One region of the Cobetia sp. PDI-12MA genome, then DNA from elsewhere that is predicted to be linked to it. Evidence: riboswitches for the same ligand, from Rfam matches in the RefSeq annotation. Region 1 holds a riboswitch; the other holds the start of a gene.
The links. Region 1 has a riboswitch for thiamine pyrophosphate ahead of tenA (thiaminase II). Riboswitches for the same ligand answer to the same signal wherever they lie in the genome.
Positions count from the first base shown of each region.

Region 1 (5,530 bases):
ACATGCCTGCCGGCAAGCCTGGTGACAGGCTTGCCGACAAGATTGGTCACAGGTGCCGCGGCGGCCTGTCTCGCCTTGTCTCTGCCAGCCCAGGCAGAGACAGGAACTTCCTCCTCACTGTCGCTGATGAGCGCTCAGCAAGTGCCCAGCGATGCCCCAGCGCTCAAGCTGCCTGAGGGCACCACGCTCGAGCGGCTGGCCTCGCTCGACAGTCCACGTATGCTGCATCTCACTGACGCTGGCGAGCTGCTGATCGGCTCGCGGGCCGAGCGTGTCTATCGCGCTCAACTGAGGCCGGACGGCAACCTCTCTGCCGTGAAGACGCTGGTCGAACTGTCGGGCTACCCTCACTCGCTGGTGGTACGCGGCGACAAGCTCTATGTCGCGACCACTGCAGCCTTGCTGGTCGCCGACTATTCACACGGCGAATCTCTCACCCGCGATGACTTTCGTGAGCTGATCGCCCTGCCCGGCGGCGGTGGCCACAACTCGCGCACCCTGAGTCTCGGGCCTGATGGCGGCCTCTATCTGGCGCTGGGCATCCAGGGCAATTGCTCGAATCAATATCTCGCAGGCAGCGAGCAGGGCTACTCCTTCAGTGAACGCCGCGGTGGCGTGCTGCGCCTTGAGGAATCCGGCGATGCCCCGCACTGGCAGCCCTGGGCCAGCGGGCTGCGCAACCCGGTAGGCCTCGCCTGGCAGCCAGGTAGGGAAGATGAGCCACGTCTGCTGGCCACCAACAACGGCCCCGACCACTGGGGCTACGAGCAACCTCGCGAGTTGGTGGTCGCAGCCCGCGAAGGCAGCTTCCATGGCATGCCCTGGTATCAGTGGGTCGATGGCCGCTGGCAGACGGATGACTGCATCACGAGCGATTCACCGCGCGAGCGTGACGAGATTGCGCCGCCACTGGCCGAGGTTCCCGCTCGCAGTGCGCCGATGGGAATCGCGGTGGTACCGCCAGAACATCCATTGGCCGCAGACATGGATGTCGTGGTGGCCGTCCACGGCAGCTGGGGCACGGCTCCCTCCGGCAACGCCGCAGGTGATCCGGCCAGCCGTCGTGAGCCTCGCCTGCTGGGCCTCAAGCTGGCGACGCCAGACACTGAAGCACGCCTGGTGCCAGTGCTGACCGGTCTGCAGGACAGCAGCAGCGGCCAGCGCTGGATTCGCCCGCTCGATGTCCTGTTCGGCCCTGATGGCAGCCTGTACTTCACCTCGGATAGCGGCGCGGCTGGCCTCTATCGCCTCACCTTCGATTGATGGACTGACCTCCAACAGAACGCTCCCTTGAGAAGCGAGGTCTTGGCCCTCTTTCCGGGCCTTCTCTCCAAGCCCTTTGTCCAAGCCTTCTCTCCAAGCCCTTTGTCCAAGCCCCCTCTCCGGGCGCTCTCTCCAGGAGCTGCTTGGCAGAGAGCCCATGAATAGGGCCTATGGCTGCAGTGGTTGCCTGCTGCAGATTCTGAAAACCTGCCGTTCATGCCCCGCCTTCGAATTACAGAAATGTAGTCCTGTATCCTCGCATGCACCCAATGGCCAGCTAGGCATTGTGAGGTCATGGAGCGACACTGGGTCGACGCCAAGCGTTTAATGAACGATGACGCGTTGAGAGAGCGTCTCTCGCTCGTGCATCCAGCCTAAGAACTCCTGCGTATGATCCAACGGATACGCCATCGTCGGAGCCTGCCGCCATGAACCAGCAGCCACCCCCAGCAGCACGGACGCCCGCCAGCCAGGACTCCTTGCCAAGCACATGCACGCACCTGACGCGCGCTCCCTGGCTGAGCATCGTGATGCCGGTGCATGACGAGGCAGCCGGCATCGTGCAAACCCTGATCGCCCTGAATCGCCTGCGCGCGGGAGGGGACTGTGAAGTGATCGTGGTGGATGGCGGTTCGACGGATGGCACCCCCTCACTGGCCCATCCGCTGTGTGATGCCGTGCTGGGCAGTGAGCCGGGCCGGGCACGCCAGATGAATGCCGGAGCCGCGCATGCACGCGGAGAATGGCTGCTGTTTCTGCATGCCGATACCGACTTGCCCGACAATGCGCTGGCATTGCTCAAGGAGGCCGTCACGACGCATCGCCGCAGCGACTGGGGCCGCTTCGATGTCAGCATCAAGGGCGAGTCGCCGTGGTTACCGATGATCGCCGCCATGATGAATCTGCGCTCGCGGCTGACCAGCATCAGCACGGGCGACCAGACCCAGTTCGTGCAGCGCTCGACCTTCGAGGCCATCGGTGGCTTTGCCGACATGCCACTGATGGAAGATATCTGGCTGAGTGCCCAGCTCAAACATCTGACCCCGCCAATGAACCTGACGGCGCGCGTTACCACCAGCGGTCGGCGCTGGGAGACCCACGGCGTCTGGCGCACCATCGTCAAGATGTGGGGACTGCGGCTGGCGGCCTGGTGCGGCGTCTCCCCTGCACGCCTGGCACGCCTTTACGGCTATCGCGCCGCGGCGCAGGCCTGTGAGCAGCGCGGCATGCCCCATGCGTGATGCGGCGTTGCCTACCTTGCCCACAACTGATGCCGCGTCAGAGGTGCGCCCGACCCTCATCATCTTCGGTCGCCTGCCCATCGCCGGCCACTGCAAGACACGCCTGATCCCCGCACTCGGCCCCGAGGGTGCAGCTCGACTCTATGAGCGGATGCTGTGCCATATCGCTGACCAGGCCTGCGCCGCGCGCCTTGGCAAGGTCGTGGTGATGCTGACGCCCGCTGCCGAGCCGTCGAGACAGACACCTGAACAGGCGGCTCTGCAGGTGGCGCTGGAAGCCCGGCTGCGAAGCGTTGTCGACACCTCAGCCGACCTCACCTTCGAGGTACAGCCACAGGGGGACCTCGGTGAACGGATGTCCCGGGCCATGGCCCGACATCTACCCGAGGGGCCGGTATTGCTGATGGGCTCCGACCTGCCGGCGCTGGACAGCCAGCGCCTGCGCGAGGCAGCCCACAGACTGCGCACTCACGACGCGGTCCTGCAGCCCACCGAGGATGGGGGCTATGGCTTGATCGGCCTCAAGGCGCCCTGCCCGCAAGCCTTCCTGCTGCCACGCTGGAGCCACGCCCATGTCTGCCGGGACACCCTGGCGCGGCTGGCACGGGCAGGCAGAACGTACTCTTGCCTGCCGATCAGCTGGGATGTCGATGAGCCGCGTGACCTTGCGCGACTGTCGCGCCACCTGCCGGCGCTCATGGCGGACATTGTCGCTTGAGACTGTCCATGAACCCGCTCGAGGCTCATCACAAGCCCGCTTGAGGCTCTTCACACCTTCGGCAGGCCTCCCAAAGTCGTATGCATTTTTGCTCACACTGCCCTTCTTCTGCGCCGCAGGGCTGTTACACTCGCTGCATCGTGACTCATATGTCACAGCTTGACGGGGTGCCGGTAAGACCGGCTGAGATGTCATGCGCAGGCAATGTCCTTGCGTGAATGACGATCCCGCCGAACCTGATCCGGCTAGTACCGGCGTAGGGATCAAGCGTGAAGCGATGCCACTCGATAACGTCACCACTTTCTCACGGTGACTGTCGGCACCTCCCCCGCTTTTCCCCTGCTCCTGTTCCGGTACTGGCCACGCTTGCGCCAGAGAACTGCCGCCCCATCACGGGTCGTCAGCACGCTCACCGAGGGATGCGTCATGCCTAGTTTCAACGACCTGACCAGTGCCTGCGCCGAGGAATGGCGTGACTATCTCGAGCACGACTTCGTTCGCCAGCTGGGCGAAGGTCGTCTGCCGGAGGAGTCCTTCCGCCATTACCTGCAGCAGGACTACCTGTTCCTGATCCACTTCGCGCGTGCCTGGGCGCTGGCCGCCTACAAGAGCCGCACCCTCGCGGAGCTGCGTCAGGCCACGGCCAGTCTCGACACCATCCTCAATACCGAGCTCGATCTGCATATCGGCTACTGCAGCGAGTGGGGCATCAGCGAGGATGATCTGAGCGAGCTGCCGGAATCGCGCGCCACCCTGGCCTATACCCGTTACGTGCTCGATTGCGGCCAGCGCGGCGACCTGCTCGATCTGCACGTGGCGCTCGCGCCCTGCCTGATCGGCTACGGCGAGATCGCCGAGTGGCTGCTCGATCAAGACACCACCGAGATCGAGAACAACCCGTACGCGGACTGGATCGCGATGTACTCAAGCGATGACTTCAAGGAAGCCGTCGAAGCCGAGCGTGAATGGCTGGATGCGCGACTCTCGGAGGTCTCGGAGCGTCGACTGGGTGAACTGGTCGATGTCTTCCGTGACGCCACGCGACTCGAGATCGACTTCTGGCAGATGGGTCTCGATCGCGCTTGAGTCATCACAGACTGACGTCCCGGTGCTCGCCATGAGCCGCTCGGGATGACGCCATCCCCCATGGATGGCACGACTGACAGGCCAACAGAGCCTGGATGAGAGAACGCTCCCCGGGGCAAGCCTGACGCTTCGGGCAACACACTCTCGCATTGAAATCTGCACACGCTTGACGGGGTGCCGGTGGAACCGGCTGAGATCCTGCATGCATGCTTCGCCGCCCTGACGCGCGAGCTTGCCAGCAAGGGGTCCCGTGGAACCTGAACCGGTTAGGACCGGCGTAGGAATCAAGCTGATGGCCAGCCGCTGCGCGCGGCCGCCTCGCTCCCGGGCCACCTGTTGGCAAGGAGTCGGCGACGACCATCCTCTCCCTGCGCACGGTCTTCCCATGATGACGTCAGCCGTGACGTCGCCCTTTGAGGAGACCTGCATGAGCACTGCCCCGACAACACAAGACCCGCAAGCCACCAACGCCGCCGAGTCACCGCTCGCCTCGCAGCCTGAGTCTGCCCCCAAGGCACGCGCGCGCGCCGTTCGCAAGGATGGCAGCCGCCACCTCGCCAGCGAAGCACAAGTCGACGCCGCCGCCATCGCGCCGCTGAGCGGCTCGCGCAAGATCTATATCGAAGGCTCCCGTCCGGACATCCGCGTGCCGATGCGCGAGATCGTCTGCTCTCCGACCCAGACCTCCAGCGGTCTGGAAGAGAACCCGCCGATCGTCGTCTACGATACCTCCGGCCCCTACACCGACCCGGCGGTCGAGATCGATATTCGCCGGGGTCTGGCACCGCTGCGCGAAAAGTGGATCGAGGAACGCGGTGATACCGAACAGCTCAATCAGCTGAGCAGTGAATATGGCCGCGTGCGCCAGGCCGACCTGCGCCTGTCGTCACTGCGCTTCGAGCTGGACCATCGCCCGCGTCGTGCCCTGCCGGGCAAGAATGTCACCCAGCTGCACTATGCGCGCCAGGGCATCATCACGCCGGAGATGGAATACATCGCGATTCGCGAGAATCAGCGTCGTATCGCGCTGCGTGAGGAATATCAGGGCAGCGAAGCCGTCGAGAGCATTCTGGGCCACCAGCACCCGGGCCACAGCTTCGGCGCCAACCTGCCCGACGAGATCACCGCCGAATTCGTGCGTGAGGAAGTCGCACGCGGCCGCGCCATCATTCCCGCCAACATCAATCACCCGGAAAGCGAGCCGATGATCATCGGCCGCAAC
Region 1 is NZ_CM183351.1:3,010,830-3,016,359, forward strand. It holds gene AC5WNI_RS12870 (PQQ-dependent sugar dehydrogenase) at 127-1,263, shown strand; gene AC5WNI_RS12875 (TIGR04283 family arsenosugar biosynthesis glycosyltransferase) at 1,743-2,504, shown strand; gene AC5WNI_RS12880 (TIGR04282 family arsenosugar biosynthesis glycosyltransferase) at 2,521-3,222, shown strand; TPP riboswitch at 3,376-3,502, shown strand; gene tenA (thiaminase II) at 3,649-4,308, shown strand; TPP riboswitch at 4,469-4,609, shown strand; gene thiC (phosphomethylpyrimidine synthase ThiC) at 4,736-5,530, shown strand, end outside.

Region 2 (5,530 bases), 1.6 Mb from region 1:
GAAGGCGCCGGTGACGGCATCGACCTTGCGCGTCAGCAGTGACGGCGTCAGCGAGAAGTTGACGTTGGTCAGCGTGATGTCATCCAGCGTCAGGCCGCTGTGCTGCAGCATGGTGGAGAGCAGCACTTCCTCGACACCGCCGACCGAGTAGCCGACCCGCTTGCCCTTGAGGTCGGCGATCGACTGGATGTCGCTGTCGGCGCGCACCACCACCACATTCAGCGGCGTGGCGACCAGGGTGCCGATACGCACCAGCGGCAGGCCCTGATCGATCTGCAGGTGCAGTTGCGGCTGATAGCTGATGGCGATATCGACACGCTCGGCGGCAGCCAGCTTGGGCGGCACGCTCGGGTCGGCGGGGGCGATCAATTCGACATCAAGGTCGTGCTTCTTGAACAGCCCCAGCTCCTGTGCCAGCACCAGCGGGGCGTGACCGGGGTTGGTGTACCAGTCGAGCATGACCTTGAACTGCGTCAGCGGCTGCTCGGCGGTGGCAGCGTCCTTGGCAACGTCCTTCGAGTCAGCATCAGCGCTCTGTTCGTCGCCGGCTGGCGTGGCTTCCGCGGTCGGTTCAGCACCGTTCTTCGCCTGCTCGGCGGCGCCGGCAGTCGCTTCCACGGCTTCCTGACTCGCCACCGGCGCGGAGGCGGTTGAGTCGCCGTTCACTCCGACCTCGGCTTGCTGAGCGACGATTTCCGGCGCTGACTGGGTGCTGGTCGCGGCGGGTTCTGCCTCGGCGGCGTGGGCCGACATGGCAGTGGCTGGCAGGCTGCTCAGGCACAGCGTGGTCAGCAGGGTGGCGAAGGCGGTGGACAGCAGCGAGGCACGCGGTGAACGTGTCGGCTGTGCTTTGCGCCGTGGCGCCGATGACGAATGAGACATGGCGGAGTTCCTTGTGATCACAGGGTAGTGGTGCTGCCGTTCGTGGGCGGCAGTCGTCAGGCTCTTGCAGTTTGTGTCGAGCGTCGTTGCGTCTTTCGGTCATGCGGTCATGCGGTCATGCAGTATTTTTCCGAAGGCAAGGCGTGTCAGCTCAGACGTGTCAGCCGGTCGCGGTGCCAGGGCATCAGGGTGCGCAGCAGCGCATCCAGCGAGAAATAGAGCAGCAGGGAAAAGGCAACCAGCACCAGCAGGGCGGCGAACATCAGGTCGATCTCCATGCGCGCGTTGGCGTTGAGCATCAGATAGCCCAGCCCCTGGCTGGCACCGGCCCATTCCCCGATGACGGCGCCGATGGGGGCGGCAGTCGCGGCCATGCGAATGCCGGAGGCCAGCGCCGGCAGTGCGGCGGGCAGCTGGATGTGGATCAATCTGCGCCATGGGCTGGCGCCCAGGGTGTGGGCCAGATCCAGCCAGCCCTGCTGGGTCTGGCGCAGGCCGTCGTAGCCAGTGGAGGCGACCGGGAAATAGATGATCAGCGTCGCCATCACTACCTTGGACAGCATGTCATAGCCGAGCCACAGCACCAGCAGTGGGGCGATCGCGAACAGCGGTATCACCTGGCTGATCAGCAGCATCGGCAACAGCGTACGGCGCAGGCGGGGGATGAAGGCCAGCGCCAGCGCGGTGGAAAGCCCGAGCAGGATGCCCAGCACCAGCCCGGCCAGTATCTCGCTGATGGTGACGCCAGCGTGATGGGCCAGCAGCGGTGCCTTCTGGATCAGCACCTCGAGCACGGCCTGGGGCGTGGGCAGAATGTAGGGCGGTACGGCGGTAACGGCAATGATCAGCTGCCAAAGTCCCAGCAGGAGCAGCGTACTGATGACGAGGTGACGCATGGCGTGCAGACGTTTCATGCGGCCTCCTCGCTATCACGCAGGCGGGCGATCAGTTGCGCCTGCGCCGGCGGCAGGGCCGGGTCATCCAGCGGCACCGGCCGCACGGCGCCAAGCCCCGGCAGATGCTCAAGCTCGGCGCCGTGGCCCGGGGCGCTCGACGGGCGCAGCACCAGCAGTTGATCGGCAAGGCGCAATGCCTCAAGCGGGTCGTGGGTCACCATCAGGACGGTGCGGCCCTTGAGCAGGCGGCTGGCCAGATCGTGCAGCTCCAGACGGGTGATGGCATCCACCGCCGAGAACGGCTCATCCATCATCACGATCGGCGCCTGCTGATAGAGCGTGCGGGCGAGAGCGACGCGTTGGCGCTGGCCGCCGGAGAGGGCGTCCGGCCAGGCCTGCTCACGACCCTCAAGCCCGACCGCGGCCAGAAGCTCATGGGCGAGTTCGCGATTGCGCGGCCGCCGGCGCAGGTCATCGCCCAGCCACAGGTTGTCGATGACGCGCCGCCACGGCAGCAGCAGGTCCTGCTGCGCCATCCAGGCCACGCGGTCGGTCAGCGGCTGACCGTCATCGGTGGCGAGGTCGAGCTGGTGGAGATCTGACATTTCCAGGCCAGCCAGCAGGCGCAGCAGCGAGCTCTTGCCGCAGCCGGAGCGCCCCAGCAGTGCCGTCCAGCTACCAGCCTCCAGACGCGCGGAAATATCGCGGAACAGCGTGTGGCCGGCGTAATCGATTCGTGCGTTGTTGAGGGTGAGTCCCAGCGACACAGGCAATTCCGTGGTCAGGCGGCGTGCCGGCAGGAGGAAGCAGGTGACGCGCCGTGCAGGGCACGCGTCGGGGATTCCCTCCGCCGGTATCAACCGGATCAGGTTCCAGGGGTTGTCGCGCGACGTATCGCTGCGACTCTCAGCCCATTCTCGGGCACCCCCATCCAGGCCGACAGTGTAACGTCACTGTCTTGCCGGTGTCTTGTCCGACGCAAGTCGGGGCAGGGGAGACGGCGACTTTCTTGAGTGGCTTTCCTGATTGGCTTTCCTGAGTGGGGCGAAACGGACTATGCCGATGTGGCACGCCTTGGGTATGCTGAACATGACTGTAACAAGACGTGTTGCCCAAGGAGATCATCATGCCCGACACACCGGATCTCTCGACCTGTTCCAGCTATCCCGTCCCCCCGCGACGGCCGAGCGCAGCTGACGCCACGGGGGAGCCGCACCCCGTGCCCAGGGGCTGGCCCGAGGAGTCACTGACTCGACGGCTCTCGACCTATCTGGGGCAACCGCTCGAACCGCTGGCACTCGCCTGGCCGGATAGCGCCAACTGGCTGTGGCGCCAGCGTGGCGGCACGCCGGGGCTGATCAAGCTGGCGCGAACCGGGCCAGACCACGACCCCTTCTGGCACGCCATGCGCGGGGTCTTCGGTGCCGATCGCTGGGCGACGCCGGAGGGTTTGACGCGACTGGCGGGCGCCTTGCCCGCGCGCCTGCCGATTCCGCCGCTGCCCCTGACCTTCCTGGGGCGTCTCGATGGCGCGCCCATCTGGCACCTGCCGTGGTCCAGCGGTCAGCCGAGCAATCTCAGCATCACCTTCTGTGAGCTGCTGGGCGACCAGCTCGGTCGCCTGCATCAGGATACGGTGTCGGGCTTCGGTCAGCCGCTGGCGCAGCCGATGCCGCTGTTGCACTGGAATGCCCGCGTCACGCGCTTTCTGGCCCATCACCCGCGTCGCGCGGAACTCGGCACGCTGCTCAAGCGCACCTTCCCGGCGCCGACTCGCGCGGTGTGGTGTCTGCCGGACATGCGCGCCGATCAGTATCTGTGCGCCGCCACCGGCTGGGTATGGAGCGATTGGGAAGCGCTGGTGTGGGCGCCGATCGAGTTCGACTGGGCGCTGGTGGAGTTGCTGCTGGAAACGCCGGAGCAGCGTCAGGCCTTCATGAAGGGCTATTCGCGCCATGGGCGCATGGTCGATCTCGATGGCCAGCGTGAGCTGTGCCGTGCGCTGTTGTGGGCGATGGAGGCATTCGGCCCGCGGTCCTATGCTGAGCTTGCGGCAGCCCCTGCCTGGGTCTCGCCGCGCAGCCTGGCGTGAAATTCGCGTGCTGTACACTGCAAGTACATGAAAGGTGTGAAATTTCTCTGCAGCCCCTTCGCTGACATGGAATACTGTGGGTGAGTCGTCATGGACGTCATTCGAGATCTGATGTAGGGCTTGGCGGGGGAGCACTCGTGGTAGAGAACCTGAATTATTATTTCTTGCTGGCAGGCACGCTGATCGCCTTGAGCGTGTTGGCCAGCCGCGTCTCGGCGCGTCTTGGCATGCCGCTGCTACTGCTGTTCCTCGGTCTTGGCATGCTGGCGGGTGAAGATGGCGTCCTGGGCATCCAGTTCGACGACGCCTCATCCGCTTACATGATCGGCAATCTGGCGCTGGCGCTCATCCTGCTCGATGGCGGCCTGCGTACGCGGCTGTCCACGTTTCGTGCCGGCCTGAAACCGGCGCTGGTGCTGGCCACCGTCGGGGTCTTCATGACCAGTGGCCTGGTGGGCCTTCTGGCCATGTGGCTGTTTGATCTCACCCTGATCGAAGGCCTGCTGGTCGGGGCCATCGTCGGTTCCACCGATGCCGCGGCGGTCTTCTCGCTGCTGGGAGGCCAGGGCGTTCACCTCAATGAGCGTGTCGGTGCGACGCTGGAAATCGAGTCCGGCACCAACGACCCGATGGCGATCTTCCTGACCATCACGCTGGCCGAGATCCTGACCGGTCAGCTCTCCGGCGTCGCGTCGGGCATCATGAGCTTCCTGCTGCAGTTCGGTGTCGGCGCCGCCATGGGGATCGCCGGCGGCTGGTTGATCGCACGCCTGATGCGTTATCTGGACCTCGCCCCCGGTCTTTATTCGCTGCTGGCGCTGGCACTTGGCTTGAGCCTGTTCGCCACCACCAACGAGATGGGCGGCAGCGGTTTCCTCGCCATCTATCTGTGCGGCCTGATGATCGGGAATCACCCCGGTCGTCATCTGGAGCACATCCTGCCGGTGCATGATGGCATGGCACACCTCTCGCAGATCGTGCTGTTCCTGATGCTGGGCCTGCTGGTCTCGCCGTCGACCATGCTGCAGTTCGCGCTGCCGGCCGCCATCCTCAGCGTGGCGCTGATTCTGGTGGTGCGCCCGCTGGCGGTCATCCTGTGTCTCAAGCCGTTCTTCCGCTTCCGCTGGCGCGAGCTGTGGTTCATCAGCTGGGTGGGATTGCGAGGGGCGGTGCCGATCGTGCTGGCGATCTTCCCGGTGATCACCGGGGTCGAGAATGCCGGTCTCTACTTCAATGTCGCCTTTTTCGTGGTCATCATCTCGCTGCTGGTACAGGGCTCATCGCTGGCGCCGATGGCGCGCAAGTTGAGGGTGGTGGTGCCGCCGGGCGCACAGCCCAGTCGCCGCAACCTGCTCGGCATCATGCCGGTCAACGACTACGAGATGCTGGTCTATCGCGTCGACAACACGGCGCTGGAAGGCGTGGCGCTGCGCATGCTGCGCTTCCCGTCGGGGGCCAAGGTCGGGGCGCTGTTCCGCAACAAGGTGTTGATCCACCCCAAGGGCAGCACCTGTCTGCATCAGCAGGATGTGCTGTGCGTGGTAGGGCGCTCGTGTGATGTGCCAAGCCTCAACCGCATGTTCAATGGCGAGAGCCTGCAGCATGAGCAGCGCGCCTTCTTCGGGACCTTCACGCTGGAAGGCGATGCCAACATGCAGGA
Region 2 is NZ_CM183351.1:1,416,449-1,421,978, forward strand. It holds gene AC5WNI_RS06060 (ABC transporter substrate-binding protein) at 1-882, opposite strand, end outside; gene AC5WNI_RS06065 (ABC transporter permease) at 1,029-1,796, opposite strand; gene AC5WNI_RS06070 (ABC transporter ATP-binding protein) at 1,793-2,545, opposite strand; TPP riboswitch at 2,604-2,717, opposite strand; gene AC5WNI_RS06075 (phosphotransferase family protein) at 2,905-3,870, shown strand; gene AC5WNI_RS06080 (potassium/proton antiporter) at 4,008-5,530, shown strand, end outside.
Region 2: it holds a riboswitch for thiamine pyrophosphate, as region 1 does, so the genes downstream of both, AC5WNI_RS06070 (ABC transporter ATP-binding protein) here and tenA (thiaminase II) in region 1, are expected to answer to the same signal.